DNA from 2 places in the Bartonella sp. HY761 genome. Region 2 is predicted to be linked to the other one. Evidence: predicted binding sites of a transcription regulator. Region 2 holds the regulator's gene; the other holds the start of a gene.
What was found. The regulator HrcA, encoded in region 2, represses chaperone genes, less so after heat shock. The targets are predictions, from matches to a motif close to GTTAGCACTCNCNNNNNGNGAGTGCTAAC.

Region 1: a site for HrcA is predicted at 4,729-4,757, ahead of groES (co-chaperone GroES). Genes of this name have one in related genera too.

The regions. Positions count from the first base shown of each region.
Region 1 is NZ_CP104887.1:2,366,009-2,382,053, forward strand. It holds gene N6A79_RS10270 (fumarylacetoacetate hydrolase family protein) at 179-877, opposite strand; gene N6A79_RS10275 (mechanosensitive ion channel family protein) at 1,237-2,505, shown strand; gene groL (chaperonin GroEL) at 2,653-4,296, opposite strand; gene groES (co-chaperone GroES) at 4,372-4,668, opposite strand; gene N6A79_RS10290 (DUF2293 domain-containing protein) at 4,961-5,275, opposite strand; gene N6A79_RS10295 (HlyU family transcriptional regulator) at 5,330-5,611, opposite strand; gene N6A79_RS10300 (LacI family DNA-binding transcriptional regulator) at 6,031-7,050, shown strand; gene N6A79_RS10305 (hypothetical protein) at 7,100-7,540, shown strand; gene N6A79_RS10310 (hypothetical protein) at 7,537-7,962, shown strand; one part of gene N6A79_RS10315 (IS5 family transposase) at 8,246-8,579, shown strand; one part of gene N6A79_RS10315 (IS5 family transposase) at 8,579-9,003, shown strand; gene N6A79_RS10320 (hypothetical protein) at 9,055-9,276, opposite strand; gene N6A79_RS10325 (hypothetical protein) at 9,286-9,504, shown strand; gene N6A79_RS10330 (alcohol dehydrogenase catalytic domain-containing protein) at 9,561-9,785, opposite strand; gene N6A79_RS10335 (hypothetical protein) at 10,314-10,676, shown strand; gene N6A79_RS10340 (DUF930 domain-containing protein) at 11,479-11,835, opposite strand; gene N6A79_RS10345 (Lrp/AsnC ligand binding domain-containing protein) at 12,269-12,505, shown strand; gene N6A79_RS10350 (NADP-dependent malic enzyme) at 12,740-15,034, shown strand; gene N6A79_RS10355 (Zn-dependent hydrolase) at 15,234-16,045, shown strand, end outside.
Region 2 is NZ_CP104887.1:63,969-80,013, forward strand. It holds gene N6A79_RS00230 (autotransporter outer membrane beta-barrel domain-containing protein) at 1-1,361, shown strand, start outside; gene N6A79_RS00235 (ribokinase) at 1,744-2,622, opposite strand; gene N6A79_RS00240 (MurR/RpiR family transcriptional regulator) at 2,619-3,491, opposite strand; gene N6A79_RS00245 (sugar phosphate isomerase/epimerase family protein) at 3,747-4,730, opposite strand; gene N6A79_RS00250 (RbsD/FucU family protein) at 4,837-5,277, opposite strand; gene N6A79_RS00255 (ABC transporter permease) at 5,352-6,410, opposite strand; gene N6A79_RS00260 (ABC transporter permease) at 6,407-7,402, opposite strand; gene N6A79_RS00265 (sugar ABC transporter ATP-binding protein) at 7,395-8,879, opposite strand; gene N6A79_RS00270 (substrate-binding domain-containing protein) at 8,942-9,943, opposite strand; gene hrcA (heat-inducible transcriptional repressor HrcA) at 10,691-11,761, opposite strand; gene rph (ribonuclease PH) at 12,148-12,870, shown strand; gene rdgB (RdgB/HAM1 family non-canonical purine NTP pyrophosphatase) at 12,888-13,532, shown strand; gene hemW (radical SAM family heme chaperone HemW) at 13,532-14,677, shown strand; gene N6A79_RS00295 (hypothetical protein) at 14,712-15,293, shown strand; gene N6A79_RS00300 (hypothetical protein) at 15,220-15,711, shown strand; gene N6A79_RS00305 (hypothetical protein) at 15,740-16,045, shown strand, end outside.

The sequences.
Region 1 (16,045 bases), 1.1 Mb from region 2:
CAAGCTTTTAAGCAATGGATAATTTTATAGACATTAAATCGCATAAACATTCAATAGCTATGTGACTTAACGCCTATATAATTATTATTTTTATGGAGTGAAAGCCCAGGCACAGATTTTTATTCTGGCAAATGCTTTTAAACACTGCTACCCATGGCAAAAGATTAAAATAACTTTGCTATTCAGCATTACCAATTTCAATAACCAACGCTGAAAGTCCATCAATACCACCAGTTATGATATCGCCAGACTTTACCGCACCAACACCTGATGGTGTACCTGTATAGATAAGATCACCAGCAGTTAAGTGATAATAATGCGATAAATGGCTAATAATTTCCTCAACACTCCAAATTTGGGCATTTAAATGAGAACTTTGCTTGGTTTCATTATTAAGCTTGAGCCATATATGCTGATCATTAACCGCACCAAATTCTTCAACTGGCGTTATTGGCGTTATAATCGCTGAATTTTCAAACGCCTTAGCAATATCCCACGGATAGCGTCTATCCTTAGCATATTGTTGCAAATCACGCCGTGTCATATCAAGACCGCAGGCATAACCAAACACGCTATTAAGCGCCTCATCAACACCAACTCTAAAAGCTGGCTTATCAATTGCGACAACCAATTCCATTTCATAATGAAAATTTGTCGTACCAGGAGGATAGGGAATAGTGCCGCCAGACAAAACAACCGCCGAGGCGGGTTTGGTAAAATAAACAGGCGCTTCACGATCAACTGCTGCGCCCATTTCCTTGGCGTGATCTTCATAGTTACGACCTACACAAAAAATACGATTTACCGGAAAAAGATCCCCGCTACCCACAACTGGAACTAAAGGTGTTGCTGGAAGGTCAAACAAAATTTTACCCATAACGATCTCCTAATCATCAATTAACAATACTATAATCAATCACATCGCAAAGTGTAAGCATAAACTTAAAAAACATTTTCACGGTGCTTTCACGAACCAGTGAGAGCTTATAGCAGTCTTATAAAATGATCTTTCAATGTGAAATTAGCAACGATCTTATAATAATTGTCTCGACTTAATATGATATAGCGCTTTATAAAATAATTATGATCTTATTGCCCTATTTTTTCGATAATATACCGCTAAACCTAACCAAATGAAAAGCTGTTTTTATGAACAGTAAAAGCAATAGATACCATTTAAAGGAGAGTATGGTGGGCTCGAACCTAGAACAAGGAGTGCAACAAGTGGATGAAACAATGCAGCAATTATTAGGCCAGCACGCTTGGCTTCAAACTTTAATTTGGCTAGCTATTCTGATTGTCGCTTCTTTTGTTGTGAATTTTTTGGTCCGCGCTTTGCTATTGCGTGGCTCTTATCGGCTGCTTAATATGGTAAAAGGTGGCGATAATGATTTTATTCGCTCTGCCATTTCGCGCCTTGCCAATATTGCGCCGGCATTGGTATTTTCGGTTGGAGTTGGCGTTGTACCTGGACTACCAGGGGCTGCCACCAAAATTATTGAAAATGTCGCCAATGCCTTTATCATTCTTACCATCGCCCTAGCCATTTCTTCCATGCTCAGCGCATTTGAAGATATTTATCACCACCGCCAACATTTAAAAATGCGCTCCATCAAAGGGCTAATTCAGATTGTAAAGGTTGCACTTTTTGCCGTTGCCACCATTTTGATCCTTGCCACCTTAATTGATCGCTCGCCGCTTATTCTTCTGTCAGGCCTTGGTGCCATGGCTGCGGTTTTAATGCTGGTCTTTCAAGATACATTGCTATCACTGGTTGCCAGTGTGCAAATTGCTTCTACCGATATGGTACGGGTGGGCGACTGGATTACCGTATCAAATCTAGGTGCTGACGGTACGGTTATCGAGCTTGCCCTTTATACGGTTAAGGTGCAAAATTTTGATAATACTATTACCACTGTTCCCATCCGAAAATTGGTGAGCGATCCATTTATCAATTGGCGCGGCATGCAAGAATCTGGTGGTCGCCGAATTAAACGCGCGCTTTTTATCGACCAAAGCAGTATTCGCTTTTTAACTGAAGAAGATAAGCAACATTTATCGCAGTATGTACTGCTGCGCGATTATCTTGACAGCAAAACCAAAGAGATAACCGAGTGGAATGGCAAGCTTGGAGACAAGGCGGCTATTGCAGCCAACACAAGACGCATGACCAATATCGGCACATTTAGAGCTTATATTACCGCCTATTTGAAAAGCCATCCCGGTATTCATCAAAAAATGACCTTGATGGTTCGCCAATTAGCACCCGATGCTAATGGGCTACCGTTAGAGATTTATTGCTTTACCAATACTGTCGTCTGGGCAGAATATGAAAATACTATGTCGAATATTTTTGACCATTTATATTCAATCATACCCGAATTTGGCTTACAAATTTTCCAATCACCAAGCGGCAAGGATTGGATGCATATTGTCATGGAACGCAATACTAGAAACATCGATCATGTAAACACCGCTAAAGATAATAGCGATACTGCTCAATAATCATCAACCGCCCGTTATTTAAGCCTATTTAGTCGCCCAAATCTTTTCAAGGTTTGGGCAATTTTATAAGCTGCAACTTCGATATAATATCATAAAAAAAGCGGCTCAATGAGCCGCTTTTCTCTATTTTTAAAGGGGTTTGAACTATTAGAAGTCCATACCGCCCATACCACCCATGCCGCCACCTGGCATTGCAGGCATTGCAGATTCTTTCTTAGGAAGTTCTGCAATCATGGCTTCAGTGGTAACAAGAAGACCAGCAACTGATGCTGCGTTCTGCAAGGCAGAACGAACAACTTTAACTGGATCAACAATACCAAGAGCGATAAGATCGCCATATTCACCAGTTGCAGTGTTGTAGCCAAATGTATCAGCACTGTTTTCAAGGATCTTGCCAACAACGATTGAAGCTTCATCACCAGCATTGGTTGCGATCTGACGAGCAGGAGCTTGTAGAGCGCGACGAACAAGGTTGATACCAGCGTCTTGGTCAGCATTGATACCCTTAACGGTGATGCCGTTAGCAGCGCGAAGAAGTGCGGTACCACCACCAGGAACAATACCTTCTTCAACAGCGGCGCGAGTTGCATTCAATGCATCGTCAACGCGGTCTTTCTTTTCCTTAACTTCAACTTCAGTTGCACCGCCAACGCGGATAACTGCAACGCCACCAGCAAGCTTAGCAAGACGTTCTTGAAGTTTTTCACGATCATAATCAGAAGTTGTTTCTTCGATCTGAGCCTTAATCTGGCTAACGCGTGCATTGATTTCAGCTTTTTCACCAGCACCATCAACAATTGTGGTGGTTTCTTTAGTGATAGCAACTTTCTTCGCACGGCCAAGCATGTCAAGGGTTACGTTTTCAAGCTTGATGCCAATATCTTCAGAAATAACCTGACCTGCTGTAAGAACAGCGATATCTTCAAGCATTGCCTTACGACGATCGCCAAAGCCAGGAGCCTTAACAGCAGCGATTTTCAAACCACCGCGAAGCTTGTTAACAACGAGAGTTGCCAATGCTTCACCTTCTACATCTTCAGCGATGATGAGAAGTGGCTTACCGGTTTGAACGATAGCTTCAAGAACAGGAAGAAGAGCTTGCAAGTTTGAAAGCTTCTTTTCATGGATAAGGATGTAAGGATCATCAAGATCTGCCACCATCTTTTCAGCATTGGTGACGAAATATGGTGAAAGGTAACCGCGGTCGAACTGCATACCTTCAACAACTTCAAGCTCTGTTTCAGCAGTTTTAGCTTCTTCAACAGTGATAACGCCTTCATTGCCAACTTTTTGCATAGCTTCAGCAATCATCTTGCCGATTTCTGCTTCACCATTAGCTGAAATTGTACCAACTTGAGCAACTTCATCAGATGTGTTGATTTTCTTTGCTTTTTTAAGCAATACGCCAACAACTTCAGCAACAGCTGCATCAATACCGCGCTTTACATCCATTGGGTTCATGCCGGCAGCAACAGCTTTTGCGCCTTCTTGAACGATAGCTTGTGCAAGAACGGTTGCAGTTGTTGTACCATCACCAGCGATATCGTTGGTTTTAGAAGCAACTTCACGCACCATTTGTGCGCCCATATTTTCAAACTTATCTTCAAGTTCGATTTCTTTAGCAACTGAAACACCATCTTTAGTGATGCGTGGTGCACCAAATGACTTTTCAATAACAACGTTACGGCCTTTTGGACCAAGTGTTACCTTAACAGCATTGGCAAGGATATCAACACCGCGCAACATGCGCTCACGTGCTTCACGGCCAAATTTGACTTCTTTAGCAGCCATTTATTTAACTCCTTTTAGGGAAATTTCCCGAATTTTTAAAAATAGACGGATAGGTACAGGCTCAAAAGCTAATGATTAGCCGAGAATACCCATAATGTCGGATTCTTTCATGATCAAAAGATCTTCGCCGCCAAGCTTGACTTCAGTGCCAGACCATTTGCCGAAAAGAACGCGATCGCCAGCCTTAACATCAAGAGCTGCAACCTTGCCGTTTTCATCACGTACGCCTGCGCCAACAGCAACAACTTCGCCTTCTTGTGGCTTTTCTTTGGCGCTATCAGGAATAATGATGCCACCAGCAGTCTTTTCTTCTGATTCAACGCGGCGAACCACAACACGGTCGTGGAGCGGGCGGAAATTTGGTGTAGCCATGGTTTTTACCCTTAGTAAAAATGTTAACCTAATAATTGAATAAGGCTTTATGCCTCTATTGTTAGCACTCGATAGTTGAGAGTGCTAACGATGCATTAGAGATAAAAATTGAAAAGGCATTTGTCAAGGAATGAGCAAAAATATTTTTTATTTTTTTATGTACCAAACACATATTATGGTCATTTAGATAGATTCACATCTAAGCATCATGCCTAAGAATAAAATATAGGCATGTAATATGTCAGTGATGTGACTAAAGAAACTTTTTTAAATGAGCTATATCACAATAAGTTTAGATAAGCTGTTGTTCTTCATCATCTTCTAAATAGCGGCTTGAACGCCATATCGTCAAAGTTTCATTGATACTATCGCGCACAAAATGCAATGCACTATCACGATCATAGCCATCATCACGCAATTGGTCATAATCTGTATAATTATGGCGGATATAGGCAATGGCAGCCAACCAAATAGCGATTGAAGGAGGAAATTTGCGCAAATGCTTAGCCGTTACAGCCTCTTTTATCGCCTCTGCATCAATAAAGGGAATCGCGGGGAAAAGCTCAGTTAAAATTTTGCTATGCGTCTCGTTTCTTTTTGTTGTCATTTGTTGATATCCACCTATCAAAATCGACACAAAGATATTGATACAATAATCTATTTATTTAAACAAATTATCGCCTTGCTCATCAATAATTTGACGGGCTTTAATTGTAATCATATCAAACGCCACATCGGTACTTGCAAATTTATCAGCGCGGATAAAACGATGCTCGCACACTTCACCATTAATAGTTTTGCTAATAACACCGCAAGATTGATACTGACCATCGGCAGCAAAAGGCGTGGCTTTGATTGTAAAACCATTATAGTCAATTGGATCCGAGGAGATTTCCTTAGGAGTTTTATCGCCGCCGCCAAAAAGTTTTTTAAAAAATGACATAGTCTGCTCCGTCTTCGCCTTGATAACCTGCTTTAGATGTTTTCACACATAATTATAAATTAGCATATTATTGGGGCATTTTCGATAGTTCACAAAGCCCTCTTTCATCCAATATCCCAATTCACAACTTAGGCATAACCATTATTGTGACAATTATAAAGCGATTTTTCACCCACTATTTAAAACCACGTATGTTATTCGCCATCATTATTAATCATGTAAAATTATCAAAATGGCTTAATCGGCAAAATCAGCACATTAATATGCTGCATCATAAAAACATCTCGCAACATTGGTAAGAAAACACTTAACACTCAATACAATAAACGAATTGCGAACGATTTGGACTAGAACTCATTGTAAAATCCAGTATAGCTAATAATAAACATATCATACGATTTTAAGTGGAGGATTAATCGGTGGCGCAAAAAATCAAACTATCTACCATTGCAGAAGCTCTTGACGTTTCAACGGCGACCGTATCACTTGCCCTACGCGATAGCCCTTTGGTTGCCGAAGAAACGCGCAATCGCATCAAAACCTTTGCTCGAGATATTGGCTATATTTACAACCGCCGGGCTGCAAGTTTGCGCACCTCCCGCTCTGGAATTATCGGCGTTGTTGTGCATGACATTATGAATCCGTTTTTCGCTGAAATCTTACGCTCCATCGAAACCGAGCTTGACCGCTCAGGGCAAACCTTTATTCTTTCCAACCATTATGACCAAGTAGAAAAGCAACGCAACTTTATTGAAACATTGCTGCAATTAGGTGCTGATGGCGTTATAATGTCTCCGGCAATTGGTACTCCTTTAAAAGACATCCTCATTGCCCAAGAAAACGGATTGCCAATGGTTTTTGTTGCGCGCCGTATTGATGGCATTGAAGCACCGGTTTTTACGGGTGATGACACATTTGGCATTGCCCTTGCAACCAACCATTTAATTTCTTTAGGGCACGAAAAAATTGCTATGATTGGTGGCACAGATTTCACCTCTACTGGGCGTGATCGCTACCAAGGTTATCTCAATGCCATGCAAAAAGCAGGGCTTGAAGCAAAGCCCGAATGGCGTATTTCTGGACCACGCACCAAACAAGCAGGCTTTGAAGCAGCCCCACAATTCTTAGCCCTGAAGGATAAACCAACTGCTGCTGTTTGTTGGAATGACCTTGTTGCCATTGGACTAATGAATGGCATTGCCCGGGCTGGATTGCAAGTTGGTGAAGATATTTCTGTTACCGGCTATGATGACTTGGAAGAAGCTGCCATTGCAACCCCTGCCCTTACCACTGTTTGGAACGGTCAACGCGAAGTTGGCAGACGTGCGGCTCTTGCGCTGCTTGATCTTCTAAATGGCAAGGAAGTACTTGACGGACATGAGCTGATAAAGCCTGAACTCCATATACGCCAATCAACGGGTAAGGTTAAGCCGCGCTAATTATCGATATATCTCATTGCTGTATGGGACATTTCAAAAAGGAAATTTAATGGAAGAATTTTTATTAAAATTTGATCTTTGGAATGCTGATATAGCGGTGAAAAATAAGGAATTTTTACTGAACCATTGTGCTTATTTTAAAGATGCAGTCTATTCGCGAGCTGAATTTGATAGTGATATTTTCTTTATTGATTTAACCTTTTCAAATAGGTTGCGTGAACTATCAATGTGTATAGCGCCGATGTTTGATGATGTTAGTTTATCCATTACAACAGTAAGAGGAGTTCAAGCTTCCATTTGGATGAATTATATTAAATATATTGAGATTTATAAGGACAAAGCACTATTTTTTGAAGGAATTCATCGCGCTAACAATAATGTTAAAGATGAGCAAATAAGCGTTATAGAATGCGATTTGATTAATCTTACAATCAAGTCGCGACTGAATCTTGCAAGCTATAACACCAAAATGACTGGATTAAGTACATGATGAGCAATGATTTTGACATCTTATTTGATCTCAATCTTCCCTTTGATCCGCAACTTGCCAAGCATGATATTTTGAATAAAAACGTTAGCAATCTTTTAGCTTTTGACAAATTTTTTACACCAAATGGCGCGGCACTGTTCATTCATTTTTCTAACAATGACGCAGATATTTCTATAACGATTAATCTCCATGACGATTTTTTCGCTAAAGCAATTGTTAAAGACCAGACAGGAATTGTACTTGATGCTGAATTCATCGGCTTTACGTTGATCCGATTTTATCAAAATAAAGTCTATTTTTATATTAACAAGGATGACCTTGCCATGAATGCAGATTCAGGTTGGATTGACCATAATTCCATGGAATATCACCTTAGTTACTTCTTCTTAAAGCCTAATTTATGTGCTGGCTCTTTGCGGTAATTGAATTTTTTTAAAATTATCCAAGATTCTAAATAGTCAAAAATAAAAAGGCATTTTTTAGCCAAACTATTATTGCCAGTTTTCAATGACTAATCTTCCCGTCACATTACTAGCCTCAAGCCGAGAATACGCTTCTTTCAAATTATGCACATTGATTGGTGACAATAACTAAGTGAGCGTTGTTCTAATTTCACCCTTATCAATCTAGGGTCAGGACCTATTAATTTTTTGGATTCCTTTTTTTGTTGATTTGTGATTCATTGGTTTTGTGGAGGTGAAACTAATGAGTGATTTGTTTTTATTGAGCGAAGAGCAGATGGCGCGAATATCGCCCTGTTTTCCACTGTCTCATGGGGTTGCTCGTGTCGATGACAGGCGCTTTATCAGCGGCATTGTCTATGTCATCAAACATGGTCTGCAATGGAAAGATGCGCCCCTCGGTTATGGTCCGCATAAAACGCTCTATAATCGCTTTATCCGCTGGAGCAGGTTGGGTGTATTTGACCGCATCTTCGCAATGCTGGCCGGACAGGGCCCAAAACCTCAACGCATCATGATTGACGCCACACACCTCAAGGCGCATCGCACGGCTGCCAGCCTGTTAAAAAAGGGGATATTCCCCGCCGTATCGGGCGCACGAAAGGCGGCTTGAATTCAAAGCTGCACACGGTCTGCGATCAAGATGGAAAGCCAATATGTCTGCTACTAACTGAAGGGCAGATGAGTGACTACAAAGGAGCCGCTCTTTTGCTAGCGCATCTGCCAGATGCCAAGGAACTCATTGCAGACCGGGGGTACGATGCTGACTGGTTCCGGCAGGCATTGCTTGACAAAAAAATAAAGGCTTGCATTCCGCCCAGAAAGGGCAGAACCACCGAGATAGTTTATGACAGGCAAACTTATCGGTTGCGTCACATAATCGAAAACCTCTTTGCCAAGCTAAAAGACTGGCGGCGCATCGCGACACGCTATGACCGATGTGCACACACCTTCTTCTCGGCTATATGCATCGCCGCAACCGTAATATTCTATCTTAATTAATGAGTCCTGAGCCTAGTAATTTTATTTAACAATAAATGCTGCTGCACCCTGTCATGTTTTTTTTAATAATGAGCGCGAAAACATAAGTTCCCAATGAACTGCGATAGATTTTGCTTTAAAACTGCGCACATCCAGGGATTGAGGATCATCGATTAGCACAAGATGGCTTTGCGGCGCCATTATCAATGGTAACTGCGATAAATATTGTTCTGTTGCATTGGTGGATAATACATAACCAACTTCATCTATGGCCAATCTTTTAAGCTGAGACACCAAATCTTCATGATGATTAATAATGTAATCTGCCCCATTTGGTGTATCGAAGCGCGGCTTTCATCTCTTGAAGAGGTTGCAATCACGGTTAAATTGCTTAAAGCATGCGTCCATTGTATTGCCCTACAACCAACATCACCGGCACCGCCAATAATAAGAATATTTTTATTACCCGATATCTTGCCTTTTGAATTTGCAATCGATCAAACAGCGCTTCTCATGCAGTGATAACAGTCAAAGTAGTGCCGCGGCTTCGGCAAAGCTTAAGCTTGTTGGCGTATGGCCTACGATACGTTCATCGACCAAATGAAATTGCGCGTTAATACCATTACGATCAATCGCGCTAGCATAAAAACCTCATCATCTTCCTTAAATAAAGTTACACCGTCACCGACAGCTTTGACCCTACGCGCTGCATCAAAGCCAAGTACGCGATAACCTTCTTTGGGAATAGTATTTGCTAGTAGCTCAACATCAACGGGATTAACTGCAACCGCCTTCATTTCCACCCAAAAATCGTGCCCTTTGCCTGCAGGGTAGTACTTTCTAAACTAAGAGACTATCATCAGCCTGAATGTCTTTTGGTTTCCTATAAGCACTCATGCTCATTTTTCTTACCCTTTCATTATTCTGATTGATTTTCCTTTCAAGATAATGAAAATTAGAAAATAAGCACAAGTATCGCCAAAGGTTGAATATAACCTATCATCACGTGAATTAACCTTGGCCCTGTTTATTTATAGCTTGAAAAATTGGGGCATAGATTAGTTTTTCTCATAAGGATAATAACACCACCATTGCCCCCTTATCAGTTTAAACATGCCGTAAAAATTTCATAAGAATGTATTTTTCATATTGGTGAAATATCACTCAATGAAACAAATAAAAATAGTAAATTATTATAATATAATAATAAAGATAATTTTAATAATTCAATAATATTGAATAAAGGTTATAAATATACTTGTAATGTATTTAAACACCAATTATTATTCGATATTTATTATATATAACGGGGATTTATAATGGATATGCACATGCTTAATTCAGAACTATCGACTAAATTAAGGCTTCTAGACGAAAAAATTGAAGTACTTCGTCAAAACTCTATTTATCAACAATGCCAAATTAATGTACACTCAGCCATCAGTAAAACACTTTTTATTATGCTTCTGGCACAGGATGCATCACCCACAGCACGTGAAACAACCGTAAAAAATATATTTGAAGCAATTCGTGCAACGGTTGGCTATATAACCTATTCAGGAATACCGCAGGATTTAGCTGATTATATTAGTGAGCAATCAAAAATAGTTTTAGAAAATGAACTATCATCGGTGTTGAGTGAATATGATGCTCTTTGCGCCGCTAAAAATGAAAGCACTGCATTAAAAAGCTGAGTTTTGATTACTTCCAATAGTGCAAGGTATATTACCTCTATTTAATCGATGGAATTTGTAAAACATTTAAAGTTGCAAAGAAAATTGCACAACATGCTAGAACAAGGCACACATGAAACTTGATAAATAACCGGTTGATATTGTACATGAACCAACAGGATATCTAGCTGTTCGGGGTAACAATGCCAAATATCCTGTGCTGTTCCTGTGCTTAAGAACTAGTAGCCATTTTACCACCAAATCTAATCCACGTATTTTGAATTAAATTGGTTAAGTAAAACGAGGAGCAAGGTATCCAGCTTCAAGCGGGGGGCGATAAGCCAGACACCTTGCTATTGCAGATTTTTATCTCTGCAACACCTGAATACTTATATAAATTTTTGATATGCTGCATATCAAAATTAAAATATAGAAATATACAACTTCCACTTAATAATAGATATATATAAAATTTGCATATTAATATATACTTAATATGACATTTACACTATTTTTGTTTATTTAATGACATAATTAAAGCAAAGGAGGGTTAGAAGATCTTCAAATTTTATCTGAAATTTTAATATATTATGATATTAAAATATCATAATATCCATCCTCTCTATAAAATCAATTTTCTATATTTTATATATAGCAAGTATTTCTTACAAAAAATTCAATATTTAATTACAAAAAAATTAAAATTTCTCTCAAAAAGTCATTTATAAGTTGCAATTTAAAATAATATTTAAATATTAAAGCATAAAAAATCATGTTAAAATTTTTTCAGGTAAGAATACCAGCACTTTAATTTTATAAAGCGCTATGGAACCAAATAATGCTTATCCCAATCCTTACGCGGCACAAGATCTCCTATCTTATACTCAAAAGTATTAATGGTTACAAAATCATCTTGGGTCTTGCAAATATAGGATAAACGATACCAATTGCCGTTCGATCTGAAGGCCGCACCTTTAGCTTTCACTGTATGTGCACTCATAACAGGATCTGAAAATGCATAAGCCAAAACCTTGTCAGGTCGCCAACGCTTTTCCTTACCAAGGCGGCTCATAGCTTCGATATCGCAACGTTGTTCAATGCGTGTTTGCGGGTCAAGTTTATTAAGCTGCATTATCTCTGAAGCGGTTAATGCATGAGCATTATTTATCAAAGTAAGCATTACTATAGCCACTAATGATAGAGCTATTTTTCGATAAAAATAATAGTATTTTAAAAAATGTACCGACAAACCAGATGCAGAAAATATTTGCTGCATTATGGATTTTTTATTTATGGGAAAACTATCCTCTATGATAGCATTTTTCCTATTGGCTCGCATTCTTATAAACCCTATTAAATTTTTGACTTTGAAAACCAAAGGCGATGAATCGATGCATATTTCAACACCGCATCCTTTTTAACCTTCAAATCTTAACGAAATTCTTGATGAAACTTTATATCTTAAAAACCTAAAATAAGATCACAACATGTTGCCCATCACTATAATCATAAGACAATTTCATTATTTTGGAAATTTTCGCAATTACGAGTTAACAAAAGCTTAATACCACTTTAATAAGATAGGGAATAAACCCAATAGTTGAGGATAAATTATGAAGCCGATTTTCATGCAACTGCAATGTGTACCTGGCAAAACCTACGAGGTTGCCGATATACTCTATACAAGAGAAATTGTTTCTGAACTTTATTCTACCAGTGGTGAATTTGATCTTCTTCTCAAAATTTATGTAGCAGAAGACAAGGATATTGGTAAATTCCTTAGTGAGAATGTTTTAGATATCCCAGGTATTGTACGTTCATTGACCACCATGACGTTTACAGCTTTTTAAAATTCATTTTCATTGGTAAGTTAATCAATGAATATTATCGCATATGAGACTTTGCGTCGCTTCAAACATAAAGTGTGCGAAGTTTATTGCACATCATCACAAACAGTTTTAAACATTTCTTGTCTTTTTATCTAAAAGCTTTAAAAGGGCTGATTGAAAAAAATTAAAGCTATTACGGCATTGTGTCGGATAATATGCTAATTGTGTGTGAAATTTTAAATGAAAGATATATCCATGGCACCCAATAGTGGCCTTACCAAAGAACAAAAATCATCAAAAGCCGTAAGCGATCAAGAAGCCCTCAATTATCACTTTGAAGGCCGCCCTGGTAAGTTAGAAATTATTCCAACCAAGCCAATGGCAACTCAGCGTGATTTGTCATTAGCCTATTCGCCAGGCGTTGCGGTTCCAGTTGAGGTTATTGCCAAAAATCCTGCTGCCGCCTATGACTATACGGCAAAGGGCAATCTTGTTGCAGTTATTTCTAATGGCACCGCTATTTTAGGGCTTGGTAATCTTGGTGCATTAGCTTCAAAGCCGGTCATGGAAGGTAAGGCGGTATTATTTAAGCGTTTTGCTGATGTCGACTCTATTGATTTGGAAGTTGATACAACTGATATTGAGGCCTTTATTAATTCTGTACGCTATTTAGGCCCAAGCTTTGGCGGCATTAATCTTGAAGATATTAAAGCGCCAGATTGCTTTATTATTGAAAGCCGTTTGCGTGAAATGATGGACATTCCTGTTTTTCATGACGACCAGCATGGAACAGCAATTATCGCCGTTGCCGGCCTTATTAACGCGCTTTATTTAACCAAGCGTGATATGAAAACAACCAAGCTTGTTTGTAATGGCGCCGGTTCTGCTGGCATTGCCTGTATTGAACTTGCAAAGGCTGTCGGCTTTGCTTCTGAAAACATTACTCTTTGTGACACCAAAGGCGTTGTCTATGAGGGCCGCCAAGAAAATATGAACCAGTGGAAATCGGCTCATGCTGTGAAAACTGATGCTCGTAGCCTTGCTGATGCGGTAAAAGATGCCGATGTGTTCTTTGGTGTTTCTGCCAAGGGCGCCCTTACTGCCGATATGGTCAAATCAATGGCAGCCAATCCAATTATTTTTGCGATGGCCAATCCTGATCCTGAAATTACCCCAGAAGAAGTGGCGGCAATTCGCTCCGATGCTATTGTTGCAACGGGTCGCTCTGACTATCCAAATCAGGTTAACAATGTTCTTTGTTTCCCTTACATGTTCCGTGGTGCTCTTGACGTGCGTGCGTCAACTATTAACGATAAAATGAAAGAAGCAGCAGCTTACGCTTTAGCAAATCTTGCTCGTGAAGAAGTGCCAGATGATGTTGCCGCTGCCTATCAGGGCAATCGTCCACGTTTTGGCCCCAACTATATTATTCCTGTGCCTTTTGATCCACGTCTTCTTGCCGCAATTCCTGTAGCTGTTGCAAAAGCGGCGATGGAAAGCGGCGTTGCGCGTAAACCAATTGAAGATTTGGACGCTTATGCAAATGAATTAGCAGCTCGCCGTGATCCAATTGCATCCACCATGGGTGATATTTATAAGCGTGTGCGCAATGAACCTCAGCGCATGGTCTTTGCCGAGGGTGAAGAAGAACAAGTCATGCGGGCGGCGCTTTCCTACGTTAATCAAAAGTTAGGTAGTGCAGTATTGGTTGGGCGTGAAGAAAAAATTCATGAAACAGCAAAGCAGGCCGGTATTGATCTTGATCGTGAAGGCGTTACCATTGCCAATGCGTCATCTAATGCCCGACGCGACGACTATGCCGATTTTATCTATCAGCGTTTACAGCGACAAGGTTGGTTAAGACGCGATTGCCACCGCTTTATTAATAATGACCGTAATTTCTTTGCTGCAACCATGGTCGCCATGGGCGATGCAGATGCCATGGTAACTGGCGTAACCCGCAATTATGAAACTGCTTTTTCTGATGTGCGCCGGGTAATTTCGGTTAAAGAAAATGCAAGATTAATGGGCGTTTCCATTGCGCTTTGTCGCGGTCGCACCGTATTTATTAGCGATACAGCAGTGCATGAACATCCGGACGCGACCGCCCTTGCCGATATTGCAGAACAGTCAGCGCATTTGGCTAGCCGCATGGGCTATACACCACGCGTTGCATTCCTTGCTTTTTCAACCTTTGGTCACATGAAAGGCGAAGGCGCCCAGCGCATTCAAGAAGCTGTGGCGATTTTAAAAGAACGCAAGGTTGACTTTGAATTTGATGGCGAGATGAGTGCCGATGTCGCATTAAATCCCAAGCTTATGGAACAATATCCATTTATGGGTTTTAAGGCACCAGCTAACGTCCTTATTATGCCTGGCTATCACTCGGCATCAATTGCTAGCAAAATGCTGCAAGAATTAGGAGGAGCCACCATTATTGGCCCTATTCTAGTAGGTCTTGAAAAATCAGTGCAAATTGTGCCTTTAGGTGCAAAAGACAGCGAAATTTTAAATATGGCCGCACTTGCAGCCTATGGTGCAGTTCGTTAAAAATGGATATGCTGATAAACTAGCATCCAAAATTAAAACTATAAAAAAGCCTCGTTGAAAAACGGGGCATTTTTTATGCGCCGCAAAAACCAAATATTCCACCATAGTGGATTGCAATTCAATGTTTGACACAACGCTTTTTATCAAGCAATAATTGCCCCAATCATCTTCGATGCTACAATAAATAAAGGGGCAAAAAATGCTTGTTGGCGATAATCATCGGGTAAATGGTGAAAGACTTTGGGACAGTTTAATGGAAATGGCCTTAATTGGCCCCGGTATAAAGGGCGGTAATAATCGCCAAACTCTTACCGATGAAGACCGCGAGGGGCGGTTGTTATTTACCAAATGGTGTAAGGATGCTGGCCTTACCATGAAAATTGATACTATGGGCAATATGTTTGCCCGCCTTGATGGCACTGAAAATCATCTCCCACCGGTTGTCATGGGTAGCCATCTTGATACACAACCAACCGGCGGCAAATATGATGGTGTTTTAGGGGTATTAGCAGGTTTGGAAGTTATCCGCACCATTCGTGATCTTGGCATAAAAACGCGCCACCCTATCGAAATTGCCAATTGGACCAATGAAGAAGGTGCACGTTTTGCACCTGCTATGGTTGCTTCAGGTGTTTTTGCCGGTGTAATTGAGGAAAGCTGGGCAAAACAACAAACCGATAGTGAAGGTAAAAAATTCGGCCTTGAGTTAGAGCGCATTGGTTTTGTTGGTGATGAGCCTTGCGGAAAACATCCAATTAAAGCCTATTATGAACTTCACATCGAGCAAGGTCCGATTTTAGAAGATGAAGCAATTGATATTGGCGTTGTTACTCACGGCCAAGGTTTAAAATGGATTGAAATTACCCTTTTAGGCAAAGAAGCTCATACAGGATCAACACCAATGGTCAAGCGCATTGATGCAGGCCTTGGCATGGCGCGCATTTTAGACCGTGTCAATGATATTGCTTGGCGCTACCCTCCCCATGCGGTGGGCGCAGTTGGCATGGCCAA
Region 2 (16,045 bases):
CAATAAATATGTATAATGATGGTAGCCGCTTATCTAACGGTGATAAAGTCACCATGATCAACAAGACACAAGGAAGCTGGGTAGCGAGCGGACCTTATGTCATCAATCAAGGTGAGTTTATTGTTTATAACGCCACTCTTACCCAGCAAAGCAACGGTGATAAGCCGCTTATCTTGACAATTGGATCAACACCTGTAGATCCCACACCGCCAACAACACCTGTGGATCCCACACCGCCAACAACTCCAGTAGATCCCACAACACCAACAACACCTGTGGATCCCACACCGCCAACAACTGCTGTGGACCCAACAGCCCCCAATACGGCAGGTGAGCAATCAGCTGCACGCCTTAACCCACAATCAAAATCTTATTCTGAAGGACGTGCGGCGGCCCTAGCTTTTACTAGTCAAGGCAGTGATCTAATAGGCACAAGTGTTAACGGTATTCGCGCACAAGCTTTTGCCCATGATTCGGACACTTCAATCGTACCTTTCATAATTATGAATGGTTCGTCACAACGCAACAATACAGGCAGCCATGTCGATATTAAAGGCTTTAATATGGCACTTGGTATTGCAACGGGTTTTGAGTTTGGTATAGGTCACAAGACAACCGTTGGGGCTTTCTTTGAATATGGCCGCGGTACCTATGATACCTATAATAGCTTCACCAATTTTGCCTCGGTTTATGGTGATGGTGATAGCAATTATAAGGGCGGCGGTATTTTGGGTCGTATCGACTTCGCCAATACGGGGCTTGGACGTGTGACTAACCTTGCTACAGACCAAGCTGATGGTATCTACCTTGAAGCATCAATCCGTGCCGGTCGTACCAGTAGTAAATTTGATGTCGGCAATAATATGACACCCTTTGGTATACTTGAAGGCGCTTACAGTGGTTCTTATGATAGTAAGAGCAGCTATTATGGTGGCCATGTTGCTGGTGGCTATGTATTTAACTTTGATGAAAAGCAATCCCTTGATGCATATGGTCGCTATTTATGGACACATATGGATGGTGATACAGTCAATATAGGCTATGAAAAGCTACGTTTTGATAGTGCAACCAGTTCACGCATGCAACTAGGTGGTCGCTATGGCTATGCTTATAACGAGCAATTTAAACCTTATTTTGGCGCCACCTATGAATATGAATTTGATGGTGAAATTGCAGCTAAAGCCTATGAGTTTAACCTTGATAAACCTTCACTTGGTGGCAGTACTGGCATATTTGAAGCTGGCTTTAATATTCAACCGATAACTACTAATAAGGCTTTAAGTTTAGATGTTAATGGGCAAGGTTACGTTGGTCAACGTCAAGGCGGCGGCGGCGGCGTAAAAATTAAATACCAGTTTTAAGCATTAATATGAAATGCTTATGTTATAAGGTAATGACATAAATATATACCACTTAATTCTACTTATAAAAATTGAAAGCCTGTATATTACTTAATATACAGGCTTTTCTTTTAGCCTTTTGATTAACAAATATTTTTAAGAAAATATTGTATGTAAACTAAGCACTTTTTTGTAATAGGTGGATTAAGATTTTATTTGTGATAACTTATCAAAATCGTTCCTTTTAAAACATCCCATATGGGGTGAAAAAGTTTAGTCTTTAAGCTTGTTAGCTTATAGGATACCTTAGATAAGTGAACTTAAAAGCAGGTTATGTTTCCCTCGCATGAGGACAATTACTTTTTATTTATCCTCCCATTTAGCAACTATAATATGATATAGGCTATTTTTCAGCTTGGCTTACGTGAAGCGCCGCAGCACTGTTTCCCACGCTGATGGCTTCTGCGAGTGAAGCGCCTTTGAATATCTCTGCTGCAAGTACCCCAATAAATTTATCGCCTGCACCATGAGTGCTCACAAGTTTAACCTTTTGGGCTGGAATTTGCCCTGTCTCACCGTTTTGGCAGGCAAATGCAACGCCATCGCCACCAGCCGTAACAACAACGGTGGGATAATCTTTAACCAAAATTTTTGCGGCTTCCAGCGCAGCTGTAAGCGAGTTGATTGGTGCACACTTGGCTAATGCTTCGGCTTCAACTGTGTTGACAACCAAAATATCAATAAGTTTTACGAGTTGTGAAGATAATGGGCGCGCTGGTGCTGCATTTAAAATAACTGTTCCCCCAGCCTTGTGCATGGCTTGCGCCGCATGAACATTTGCTGTGTCTTGTATTTCATTTTGTAATACAAGAATTGAACCGTTACAAAATACGTCTTGGGCTGCGATTACGTCGTCTTCACATAAGGCAAGATTACTACCCGAAACAATAACTGCACCATAATCGCCTTCTGCATCGAATATAGCAACACTCATGCCAGAGCCTTCACCTTCAATAGTGCGCAGCCAACGGGTGTCAACGCCATTATGATTGAAATTATCTTTTAAAACCTGTCCAAATGTGTCTGATGCTACCACGCCGATCATAACGGATTTTACGCCATGATTTGCCGCCGACACAGCTTGATTACCGCCTTTCCCGCCACATTTAGGGTGCCATGCCGTACCAGCAACGGTTTCACCTTTTTTTGGGCGGTCTGGGCTTTTAACAATGATGTCGTAGTGAATACTACCAAATATAACAACGGCAGGGGTGATGGTCATATGAATTTATCCTTGCGCTTGGAGGCAACCGCAGCTCTGGTCTTGTTAAGACCACGTTCGGCGGCATCATAGTCACGTTGTGCGACAGCTACGAAAATAGCATCGAGAATATTGAGCTGCGCAATGCGAGCCGCAGCGTTTTCGCCCATTAATGGCGAGCCTTGTGCTGTGGAACATAAAACAACATCAGCTTGTTGGGCAAGTGGAGAGGATTTATAATTGGTAATAGCAATTGTGCGTGCACCATTGCGGCGTGCCAATTGTAATGCCTCGATGACGGCAACTGTATTGCCTGAATGAGAAAAACCGATGGCGATATCCTCATGCCCAAGTAGCGATGCCGACATCAACATAATGTGAGAGTCATCATAAACGCTGGATCTAACCCCGATACGAAGAAATTTATGCGCGACATCACGCGCAATTTGGGCTGATCCGCCTGCACCATAAAAATCACGTTGCCGTGCATTATAAATGAGATCTGCAGCGCGATCAAAAGCTTCAATGTCTATAATCGCCAAGGTTTCTTCTAAAGCTTGAATAGAGGTGCGAAAGACTTTTTGCACGATTTGCTGTGATGTATCTTCGGGCGAAAGTTCTTGATGCATTTCGGCAGTAGGCAAGCGGTTATATTCGCTAACGGCACTGCGAAAATCCCTATAGCCGGCGAAGCCTAGCTTCTTTGCAATTTTAACTACCATAGCTTCGGATACGCCAGCTTCTTCAGAAAGTTCTTTAAGCGGTGTTTCATCGTCAAATCTTCTAAGCGAAAAAACCGTTTCAACCACTCTTGTTTCAAGAGGGGTAAGGAGCGGCATCATCATTCGAATATGAGGCCCGACGGCTTTGAAGTTTTTGTTAAATTTCATTGACGTTGCTTTCTCAAATGAATGTTAAAAATTATAGATTGCAATTTAAACCAGTTGGGTAATCTTACCATTATAAATAAGTATAAAAATAGGCATATGGATCATAAAATTTATGTGTGTAATTGGGCTTAACCTCTCACTTGAGATCGAAATTTTTGATAAGATATTTCAATATTTCTAATATTAGAGCATTTTTATCAAAAGTGTAAAATGACTTTTTAAAAATGCTCTAATTTGGCTTTTGCAAAAATTGCTCTATGCGCCAATCAATGCTTCATTAACAATGCGCATAGCGCTCACCGCATCTTGCTGTGCAATAGCTTCTCCAAGGCGATTATCGGCGTTTAGCTGATCGGCAATGGTAAGTAATCGCGTTACTGTTGCAATATTTGCTTCGCATTCGGCTACAGGGTCAAGACCGCTTGCATCGGGAAATGTGTCAAAGTAAAGAACACCGTTATAACCATCATTACGAATTTGCCGTAAAAGTTCAAGGGTGGACCGCATATGCACCGCCCCCACCATTAAACCATCATCACGTTTGGCGTAACCATCATTAAGATGCACGCCTAATAAGCGGCTGAAACGGTGGATTAGGGATGCTGCAAATGCGGGTTGTTCGCCGCAATAAAGCGAGTGGGCAAAGTCAACAGTAACCCCTAGATTAGGAGCGCCAACATTTTGGATGGCAAGTAAGGTTGTTGCAGCATCGCGCAATAGGGCCTGTGCTCTTGGCTCATCTGGTTTATATTCGATGCTGATCATACATTCAGGGTCATGTTCTGCAACCTCGCGAATGCCTTCAATTTCCCAATCCCAAACTTGCCCATAATCTAGTTGGAAATTATAATCAAAGCCATCTTGTCCTAGCCAAAGAGTCATCATATTGGCGTCCATCGCCCGCGCCGCATCAATACCACGCTTGGTTAGATCAATCGCTGCGCGCCTTACATCCTTGTTAGGATTGGTAAACGCACCCATTTTGAAGCTTGGATTTGTATAATAGCGCATAGCAAGCCCGCTAATATTTAAGCCAAGATCATTAATGCGCTGACGTACTGTTGCTGGATCATCAAGGACATGATCGGGATAGTTTAAATCTACATCGGTGAGACCATTGGCCTTGGACGCTCGTTCAACCATTTGCAAAAGGGTTGGCTTGCTTGTTTGGTCTGGCCATGCAAGATGAGGCGCGGAAGCAAAAGAGTTAAGGCGGGTTGCAAAACGAGTGAGGGACATAATAATTCTCCAGAATTAAATATTTACAAAATTTAGTAATGTTGTGAAGTATGGTTAAGCAAATATGCTGCGGTTGTTTAAGTGGAGCGTAATTTTTTGAAAAAGCCTAAATTACCCCCATCTTCAAGATGAAGCAGCCATATGGACTAAGGTCTGAAGTGCGCACAATTGCAAAAGCTTTCTTTGATGCTTCGTAGAACTCAAACCTTTCCAGCGAGCCAATCTTGATTGCTTTCCCTTCCGCCTTATCTATAACCGCTTGAATGGTGGTATGGATAGGCATAATTTTTTCTGCTTCGCCCACCACTTCCATTCTAAAAATTGGTACGTCAACAAAGGTATCTAATGGCATGACTGAAAGAATGGCTTCAACAGCCCTTGGTAGTTCGCAACCAGCCATATTGATAATTTTGCCATGGGTTGTATATTTTGCCATGCTTGTAGAAGGGTAATTGGCATCACAAATGACAATCTCGTCGCCATGCCCCATTGCCATCAATACATTTAATAGCTCTGCACTTAGAGCAACATCTAAACCTTTTAACATTTGTTTCTCACTCTTTCATTGCCATGTTTAACTGAAGGCATTTTTTTAAAAATGAATTTATCGCATCACGCAAGCTAATGGGTTGTATTATCATTAGAAGATACTGGCATTGGCGGCTTTATTGAGTTTGAGCGCCATAGATAGTAAAAAAATTCTCGTAGTGAAGCCGCCTCATACATGCTGGCTGCAATAAGAATCCCTCCCCAAATTGCAAATGTGAGGAATTGGCTAACACTAAGTACGACGCAAGCAGTAGAGATAATTTGCAAGATGATAAGTGCCAAAACAACGCCGCTTACTTTGCCAAATCCACCTAAGGGATGTACACCGCCAAGAACGCAGGCTAATATAGTGACCAAGAGATAACTTTCTCCATAGGATGCATTGGCTGAGTTAAAGCGCGCCATCATTAATAACCCTGCTAAAAAAGCTAAAATTGAACTGATGACATAGATTTGGACAACAACTTTTCGGGTATTGATGCCAGAGAACCGTACCGCCCGCTCATTAGAGCCGAATAAAGCAATTTTAATGCCTAGTGGTGTGAAGCCAAGCAATATAGCCATTGGAATTGCAGTTACGATGAATAAAGCCAACGGCATTGGAATTCCAAAGACCGATCCGTTGCCAATAAAAACAATTCCCGATGGGAAGCCTGATATGACAGTGCCATGGCTTAATCCAACGGCAAGCCCTTTGACAAGTGTCATGGTTGCTAATGTTGCCAAAATGGGCGAAACTCGCAAATAGCCGATTAATATGCCATTTAATAAGCCGATAATCACCGCAACTATAAACCCCGTCGCTACTGCCCCTAGTTGCCAAAAAATAACAACCGAATTACTGGCATCTATCGGCATAAGTGTTAGGACATAAGCAATGGTGAGGGCTGATAAATTAGCCGTTGCAATAATAGATAAATTGATGCCACCAGAAAGCAGTGGCACCATCATTGCAAGCGATAAAAGACCAAGTTCTGGAAGCTGAAGAGCCATTGAGCGCAAGCCATCTTCAGAAAATAGACGATCGCCAATAAAAAGTCCAAGGACAAGGATCAATGCCAATAATAATGTGCAAAGGCGCGTATTATTGTTATTAAAGATTTGAAAAATTGAAGATTTGGCTTTCATCATGCAACTCCTGGAGCTTCGCGCCAACGCCGGCGGGCATCGCGTGCCATACTAATCACCGCAGCAATAATGACTAAGCCTGTGAAAAATTGTGACCAATAAGAGGATACGCCAAGCAAGGTCAAACCGTTTTCCATAATTGCGATAAGGGCAATGCCAAGCACTGCGCCGCCAACGGTACCTGCGCCGCCTGTCACGCTTGCCCCGCCTAAAAATGCGGCGGCTATGACATCAAGTTCTTTTCCAACCAATGCGGTTGGCGAAACTGATTGGGTATATTGAGCAAGAACAAGAGAGGCAATACCCGCAGCAAATCCCATATAGCCATAGACAAAAAGATTAAGACGAAAGACGTTAAAGCCAACACGCTGTGCAGCATCTGGATTACTTCCAAAAGCATAAATTTGCCGACCAATATTAGTTTTATTTAATAATATCCATGTAACTGCGAGAGTTAACACCAATGCAATTATTTGTAAGTTGATAGCATATTCCATACCGTCATTATCAGTATAGAAAACAAGGTCAACACCGTTAGTAAACCATTCAGGCAGCATAAATATATCTTGCCCTTTGGTGATGGTTAAGAGTAGACCAAATATGACACTTTGGGTTGCAATAGTCACGATAATGCTTGGAATACGCAAAGTGCTAACAAGAATCCCATTGATGACACCAAGGCTTAAACCCACAGCGCATGCGATTAGTGTAACGCCAAGCCAGCCAATGCCATAATTATTGGCGATGGTTAAAGCAACATATTGCGCAACGGTCGCAACAGCGGCAAAAGAAATATCGATCCCACCAGCGATGAGAACTACTAGCAATGCGGCAACCAATATGCCCATATAGGAAAACGAACTTAAAAGATCCATTATATTTTGTAGACTGGTAAAATTTGGCCTTAATATCGACAATACGACCACAAATATTATGATTACAATGGCGAGCCAAAATTCTTGACTTTTACGTAATTTCCAAAGTCGATCAAACATAAACGGCCTCCTTTAGCTCAGCTTCACTGGTCTGGTGGGATAAATATTCTGCGGTGATTTTTCCATCATGCATCACCAAAATGCGGTCGCTATGGTAAAGAACCTCTGATATTTCATCTGAAATGAGGATCACAGATAATCCACTTGAAGCTAAGTTTTTAATAACATTATAAATTCCATCCTTGCCATGGAAGTCAACGCCAACCGTTGGGCTGTCAAGGATCAAAATTTTAGGGTTGGTTGCCAGCCATTTTGCAATGACAACGCGTTGTTGATTGCCGCCCGACAAGGTTTGTACCGCAAGCTCTGGATCAGCTACCTTTATTTTAAGATCACTGATCCATTGACGGGCAATGTCATTGCAGGTGCTTTTTTTAATAATGCCAAATTTGCTTTTAATCGCATTAAGGACAGTAACAACAATATTGGTACTAATCGGTTGGTCAAGATTAAGCGATAGGTTTAATCGATCTTCAGGAACATAAGCAATGCCATTATGTATTGCTTGGGTATTGGAAGAAAATCTTACCGCTTTTCCCTCAATTTCGATTGTACCCTTGTCAGGCTTATTCATGCCAAATAAAGATAAGGCCAACTCGGTGCGACCAGAACCTAATAGACCGGTAATGCCGAGGATTTCACCTTTATATAGGCTTAAATTAATATCATCATATTCATGGCTACGGCTAAGTTCGTTGACCTTTAAAATCGGCTTTGCTCGATCAATAGCGCGTTCAGCCGTCTCGTAATGGAATTCCTTGCCGGACATGAGATAAACAAGCTGATTTTCAGTCATATCCTTGGCATCATAAGTACCAAGCTTTACGCCATCACGTACAACCGTGACACGATCGGCTATTTCGAGTACTTCATCAAAGCGATGACTAACAAAGACAATGCTGATGCCGCGATTTTTTAACTCGACGGTTAAGGCTAAAAGTGCATCGACCTCATGACGAGTCAAGGACGCGGTTGGTTCATCCATAATCAGCAATTTTGCATCGGCGGCAATAGCTCTGCATATGGCGACCAATTGGCGTTTGGCAATAGGTAGTTCGATCACCAATTCATCAAGGTCAAGGTCAGCATTAATATTCTTTATTGCCGCTAACGCTGTTTGTCTAATTTTAGACCAGCTTATCGTATGTAATTTACCACGATGCTGACCAATGGCGATGTTTTCTGCAACAGTAAGATTGGGAAATAGCGATAAATCTTGATAGATAACCTGTATTCCCAAATTACTACTTTCAACAGTAGTTAAATGAGAATACTCCTTTCCTTCAATAATCAGTCGGCTGCCATAATCGGGAGATTGCACACCTGAAATAATCTTGATCATTGTAGATTTTCCAGATCCATTACCCCCAACCAAGCTATGGATCTCACCTTTTGCAAGATCAAAATCGACATTTGAAAGCGCTTTAACTCCACCAAATGTTTTGCTTAGATTTTGCAACTCAAGAAAATTTACCATCACTATCTCCCTGTCATCGCTGCGATGACTACAGTTTAAAACGAGTTTCTAATCCAGGTTGATTAAAGACCCAGTTTAACGAGATCAGCGATATTTTCCTTGTTGATAGATAGAATTTGTTCTACTTGAACAGTATTATTGCTTTCATCGACAACCGCATCGCCTAGTCGAGGGATCGAAATGCCTGTTTCAATTTTTTTGCCGTCCAACACCATACGGGCAAGAGCTACCATGCCATAGCCGGCATCTTTGGGATTCCATAAAAAGCCTTCTCTAATCACGCCAGTCATGATCATTTGTTGCGCTTGTGAGGGAATGACCGTACCAACAATGGCGATTTTCTTTTGTAGCTTCTTTTGGCGGATAACATTACCAGCACCAATAGGCCCATTTGAACCCATTGAAAGAATGCCTTTTAAATTTGGATAGGTTTGGATAACGGCTTGGGTAACTTTAGCGGCTTCATCAATGCGATCAGCGCCGGGAAACCTATCTGCTGCCAACTTCATTTTAGGATAATTCGCTTTTTGATAAGCAATAGCTGCGTCAGCCCATTGATTATGGCCGGTTGTGGTGAGAGTGCCTACATAAACAACATACTCACCTTCTTCACCCATTTCGCGGGCAAGGGCCTTCATTTGCGCTTCACCAAATGACTTGGCGCTCATCAATTCAAGATCCCAAGTTTTGTTTTTTTGTGTGTCACCTTCTTGGGTAATAACAGCAATACCAGCATCACGCGCGCGTTGGATTGCTTGAGCGGTCACATTTACATCAAGGGGTATAAGACCGATAACATCAACTTTTTTAGCAACCAAATCATCAATTAATTTGACCTGTTGGGCAGGATCAGCCTGTGCAGGTCCAACCATTGAGGCATGGATATTAAATTCCTTCCCGCCTTCTTGTAGGCCTTGGTTCAAAATATTAAACCACGGAATGCCGGCTTCTTTGACAACAACAACCATGGTTTTTGTTTCTGATGCCAGTGCTACTGAGGAAGTGCCGATAATGCCAGCAAGTGTGATGCTGGTGAGTAATTTAAGTATTGTTCTCCGATTCATAACCTATCTCCCAATATGGCTTTTGAAAGTGAGATTTGCAAAGCAGGTATCGCACCTCCATACGTATAAACTTTCTTAACTTTACAAAATTACAATTATAAGGAAAGTAGAAATATGTCAAGAAGGACAGGAGGATAATGCTGTTTTGTAAGGGGTTTGATATTAGCTTTTGTAAATAATATATTGACGATTGAAAATTAATTACAATCAGATCTATCTGAATTTAAACTATTTTTAGTTTTTGATAGTGATATTGCTATTTATCAAAAGTATTTTCAGATTGTCTAAAGTTTCTATTATAACGATAAAGTTCTTAATGAAAAAGGCGAGTTCCAAGTTGAAGTACAATACTCCTGAGCAATATGGTATTGCTCACTTTACCGACCCAGAGTGTTGTCATGACATCTTATTCGCATGGGGGGTGAAGAAAGATCACAAATTCAGTATTTGCATATTTGGGGTTGTAATCTGAATGTGATTGCAAAACATCTGTCTAATCATCGTTTAATTATTGGCCCCAAGATTAATCGCAACCGCCTGCCCCATGGTGGTTATTCCTCGCTTGTTGCGCAAGGGCGCTATTTGCATCAATGCAAAAGGTTGCACCTTCTAGAAAAAAACAGCCCCTTGAAAATTTTCGTCTCGGCGGCTCTTCTTGCATTTAATCCTTAGGTTCTTACAAAAATTTACTCATACCATTTCGTTCAAATTAATATGTCCTGCCGCTAATTGTTTTTGTTGGCTAACTTAACGCAATAAGCGTGAGACAAGTTGTGCAGTATAATCAACCATCGGCACGATACGCGCATAATTAAGTCGTGTTGGGCCAATAACGCCTAAAGCACCAATGACCTTTTCATTGCTATCACGAAAAGGCGCAACCACCACCGATGAACCTGATAGGGAAAATAATTTATTTTCAGAGCCGATAAAAATACGCACGCCCGATGCTTCCTCGGCAAGGTCAAGCAATTGCACCATGCCATCGCGGGTTTCCAAATCATCAAACAAATTGCGTAAACGCTCGATATCTTCCTTGGCGTGAATATCTTCTAATAAATTTGCGCGGCCGCGCACAATAAGGCGCGCTGGCATATCAGCACTGACGCCGCCCCAAACGGCAAGGCCATTATCGACCAATTGTTGGGAAAGCGTATCGAGATTGGCACGTGTTTCATCACGTTCACGGGCAATATCATCACGCACTTCGTTTAAGCTTCGTCCCTTAATGTGGGCATTAAGGTAATTACTGGCTTCCGCTAATTGTGAATGGGTAACGCCTTCTGGCAATTCTACAATACGGTTTTCAACTTCGCCATTTTGATTAACCAGTACAACTAAAGCGCGGCGCGGATCAAGGCGCACAAATTCAATATGCTTTAATGATCCATCGGATTTAGTTGCTAAAACAAGCCCCGCACCGCGCGATAAACCAGAAAGTACTTGGCTTGCCTCGGTTAAAAATTGTTCAACTGACTGGCTGGAACCCGCAGCATGCACTTGCTCTTCAATCTGTTTGCGTTCATTAGCCGGTAAATCACCAACTTCCATAAAAGCATCAACAAAAAAACGTAAGCCAAGTTCGGTTGGCATGCGACCGGCGGAAATATGCGGCGCATAAATAAGACCCGATTGTTCCAAATCGCTCATAACATTGCGAATAGTAGCAGGCGATAAAGACGATGTTAAATTGCGGGATAAATTACGTGAGCCTACCGGTTCGCCATCGGTTAAATAGCTTTCAACAATGCGGCGAAAAATCTCGCGAGAGCGCTCATCCATTTCACCCAATCCCATTGTATCAAAAACCGATGACATGATATTAAACCTAAAACCTTTTTGTTCGCTTTAAGCGCGGTTAAAAGCAGCGCATAAATACATTGCTTTATATATAGCTATTTTAAAATATAGGATCAATAATTATAAATTATTGATAGAGTCATGTATTTATAAAAAGCAAAAGCAAACGATTACAATTGTCCACACCAATATAGTCAATTCATGATAAAAATTGAAAAAAAAATCAAAATACGTATTTGTTTATTTAATTTCAAAGTCTAATAGTTTAAACGTGAAAATCTGCTTTTGGTATTTTATGAAAGCAGCTACATCTTATATTGTCCCTGTGCCCGTTGAAAGATCAAGTTCTTAAGAATTGCATCTTTTAATATCTTTCGTGGCATAAAATTAGAAAGGCCTTTTACATGCGTCATTCCAACCGTTCCAATGATCAAATGCGACCAATTTCTTTTGAACGGGGGGTCAATAAGCACGCTGAAGGCTCATGTTTGGTTAAATTTGGCGATACCCATGTTTTATGTACGGCAAGCTTGGAAGAGCGCGTTCCTGGTTGGATGCGCAATACAGGTAAAGGTTGGATAACAGCTGAATATGGCATGTTGCCACGTTCAACCAACGACCGTATGCGCCGTGAAGCGTCATCAGGTAAGCAAGGTGGTCGCACGCTTGAAATTCAGCGTCTTATTGGCCGCTCATTGCGCGCTGTTGTTGATTTGCAAGCCTTGGGTGAAATGCAAATTACCGTTGATTGCGATGTATTGCAGGCTGATGGCGGCACTCGTACCGCTGCTATTACTGGTGGCTTTATCGCACTTTATGATTGTTTTGCTTTGATGGAAAAACGCCAGATCGTTCGCGTTGAGCGCGTATTGAAAGATCATGTTGCGGCGATTAGCTGTGGTATTATTGGCGGCGAGCCAATGATTGATCTTGATTATAATGAAGATTCAACTGCTGGAACAGATGCCAATTTTGTTATGACTGGCAAGGGCGGTATTGTTGAAATTCAAGGCACTGCTGAAGGTGAGCCTTTCTCACAAGACCAGTTCGACAGTCTTTTAAAGCTTGCCCGTAATGGCATCAACCAATTGGTTGAATTGCAAAAACAGGCAATTGCTAAAGTTTAAAAATGTGTGGCTTAAAAATGCGTACATTAGATACAAAAGACATTATTGTTGCCACGCATAATGCGGGCAAGGTAAAGGAAATTGCCGAGCTTATTGGCCCATTTGGCTTTCATACCAAATCAGCCGGTGAGCTTGGTTTGCCTGAGCCTGTTGAGACAGGCACTACTTTTGAGCAAAATGCCTATATCAAAGCATTTGCTGCCGCAAAAGCAACTGGCTTGCCAGCCTTGTCGGATGATTCTGGTTTAGAAGTTGATAGCCTTAATAAAGAGCCGGGTGTTTATACGGCTGATTGGGCTATTCAAGCCGATGGTAGCCGTGATTTTGCTAATGCTATGCAAAAGGTGGAAACTGCCTTGCAAGAAAAAAGCGCAGTGCGTGATGAGCAGCGTCATGGCCGCTTTGTTAGTGTACTTTGCCTTGCTTGGCCTGATGGTCATGCTGAATATTTCCGTGGGGAAATTGAAGGCATAATTGTTTGGCCACCGCGCGGTGATCAAGGTTTTGGCTATGATCCAATTTTTCAGCCCGAAGGTTTTGATACCACTTTTGGTGAAATGTCGGCCACCCAAAAACACGGTTGGAAAAAGGGTGATAGTGAAGCGCTATCACACCGCGCCCGTGCCTTTAAGCTTTTTGCTGAAAATATGCTGGAAGATTAATGCGTGAGCCTTTTGGCATTTATATCCATTGGCCGTTTTGCGCGGCCAAATGCCCCTATTGCGATTTTAATAGCCATGTACGGATGCGCGGTATTGATGAGCCGCGCTTTCGTGCGGCTTTTTCGCGTGAAATGGCAATATTGCGCGAGCGTATTGGCCATAAAATCATTACCAGTATTTTTCTTGGTGGCGGCACGCCATCCTTAATGGAGCCGCAAACCGTTGCCCATTTATTAAATGAAGTTGCCCGCCATTGGACAATTGAAAATGGCGCAGAAATTACGATGGAAGCCAATCCCTCAAGTGTCGAGGCAGATCGTTTCCGTGCTTATAAAAGCGCTGGGGTTAACCGTTTATCGCTTGGTGTGCAAGCGCTTGATGATGCAGAGCTAAAACGTCTTGGTCGTATTCATGATGTTAAACAAGCCATTTATGCAATTGGCCTCGCGCGTGATATTTTTCCGCGCCTGTCTTTTGACCTTATCTATGCTCGTCCCAATCAAACACCGCAATCATGGGAGAGTGAGTTAAATCAAGCAATTGACCTTGCTGCCGATCATTTATCGCTTTATCAATTAACTATTGAAGAAGGCACTGCCTTTCAGCGCCTTTATGAAGCAGGAAAATTAAAACTGCCAGAGCCTGAAGATGCGGCATTGCTTTATGACATTACCCAAAATGTCACGGCCAAGCGTGGTTTGCCCGCTTATGAAATATCCAATCATGCGGTGCCGGGAGCTGAATCGCAGCATAATTTACTTTATTGGCGCTATCAGCAATATTTAGGCATTGGCCCTGGTGCGCATGGTCGTTTTATTGAAGGTGATAAGCGCACGGTTACAATAACCGAAAAACTGCCAGAAAAATGGTGCGATTTGGTTGAAGAAAAAGGCCACGGTATTATTGAGGAAGAATATTTAACCAAAGATAATCAAGCCGATGAAATGCTGCTTATGGGGCTTCGCCTTTATGAGGGGCTAGATATCCATTCGCTTGAAACCTTGCGCGGAAAGCCGCTTGATAATAAGGTGATGGCTGAATTACAAGAATATGGCCTTATTGAAATGGTTGGCAATAACCGCTTACGCGCTAGCGAAAAGGGACGCATTTTGCTTGACCATATTATCGGAAAGCTTGCCGCTTAAACGATTCAAAAAATCAAAATAAGGGTGATGGTCAATGAGTGAAATACAAGGGAATATTTTACCTATAGAGTTACCCGCAAAAAGAATTCAACTGGTTTATCTTACCAATTGGGGTATTGTTTTAGCCGTTTTACCTTGGACGTTGTTTTTTTTGTTAATGTTTGTTATAGGGCTTTTGTGGGCTAATTATCACCCTATGAAACACTTATGGAATGATTGGGTTGTTTCTAGAAATTATGAAACCATTCCTAATGCTTATGCTGATTATTCTTGTTGGGATAACGGAGGGGGTCCAAGATACACAACTTGCGGCGTTACATATTATGTAAATATTTACTCACTTAAACAAAAGCTCAATATTAGGTTTGAGAATTATCCTTATAGCTGGTTTAATTTTTTAACACCGGATGATTTGGTTTTAGAGGGACAATCACCAATGATCCGTAGTGTTTATAACCTCAATAGAACAACGTTTCTTTTTGGCGTTGAGACGATTAAAATACGTTTATTAAGCTTTCTTGCTTGGCAAATACTTACTATTTTTGATTCTCGTTGCTTGGTTTTTCGGCTTGTATTTTTACTGGCGTATATATTATTGGCGCAGTGTTGCCAATGATGTATGTTTAAAAGCAGTAAAAGTTGTTGACGTAACGCAGAACAGACGAAAAGAAATATTATATCATTATTATGGCTTAAGCCCATCAATACTTGCTATGAATATGCGGACTTTACCCTCCTCTTCAACTGGTATTTTAATAAATCGTGCTGCTTTTAATACTTCATTTACTTCTTTTAAAAAAGATAAACAGCCCTTCTATTTAGATAAAGAGCAAACAATTGCTGTTGCGATTGAAGCAAAGCAAGCAGGTGGCGGTTACATACTTGATCATGATTTAACTTGGCTAAAACTATCGCCACAAGACAAACAAAAACTTGTTGCAAATATTAAAGCCTATCAGCAATGGATTGCACAACACCCTGAAAAATTGCAACAATTAAGTGAGGCAATCGACGCAAAGCCAAAAAATAGATAAATGCTTAAAAAGCAAGGGCGGCAAAGTAATGAGTGAGCTAAAAGACAATAGTTTAGATATAGAATTGCCGGTTAAAAAAATTCGGCTCACCTATCGAAGCAATTTAGGAATTATACTTGTTTTAACTTTTTGGACTTTGTTTTGGACGCTTTTTACTTTTTTTGTTCTTGGAGTTAGTTCGATTCATCCAATAAAACGCTTATGGAATGATTGGGTTATTTCCAAAAATTATGAATTTATTCCAGATGCTTATGCTAGATATGAATGTTACAATTATGGTGGAACGCCTGAATATATAAATTGTAAAGTTACATTTAATGCTGGTGAGGGTTAT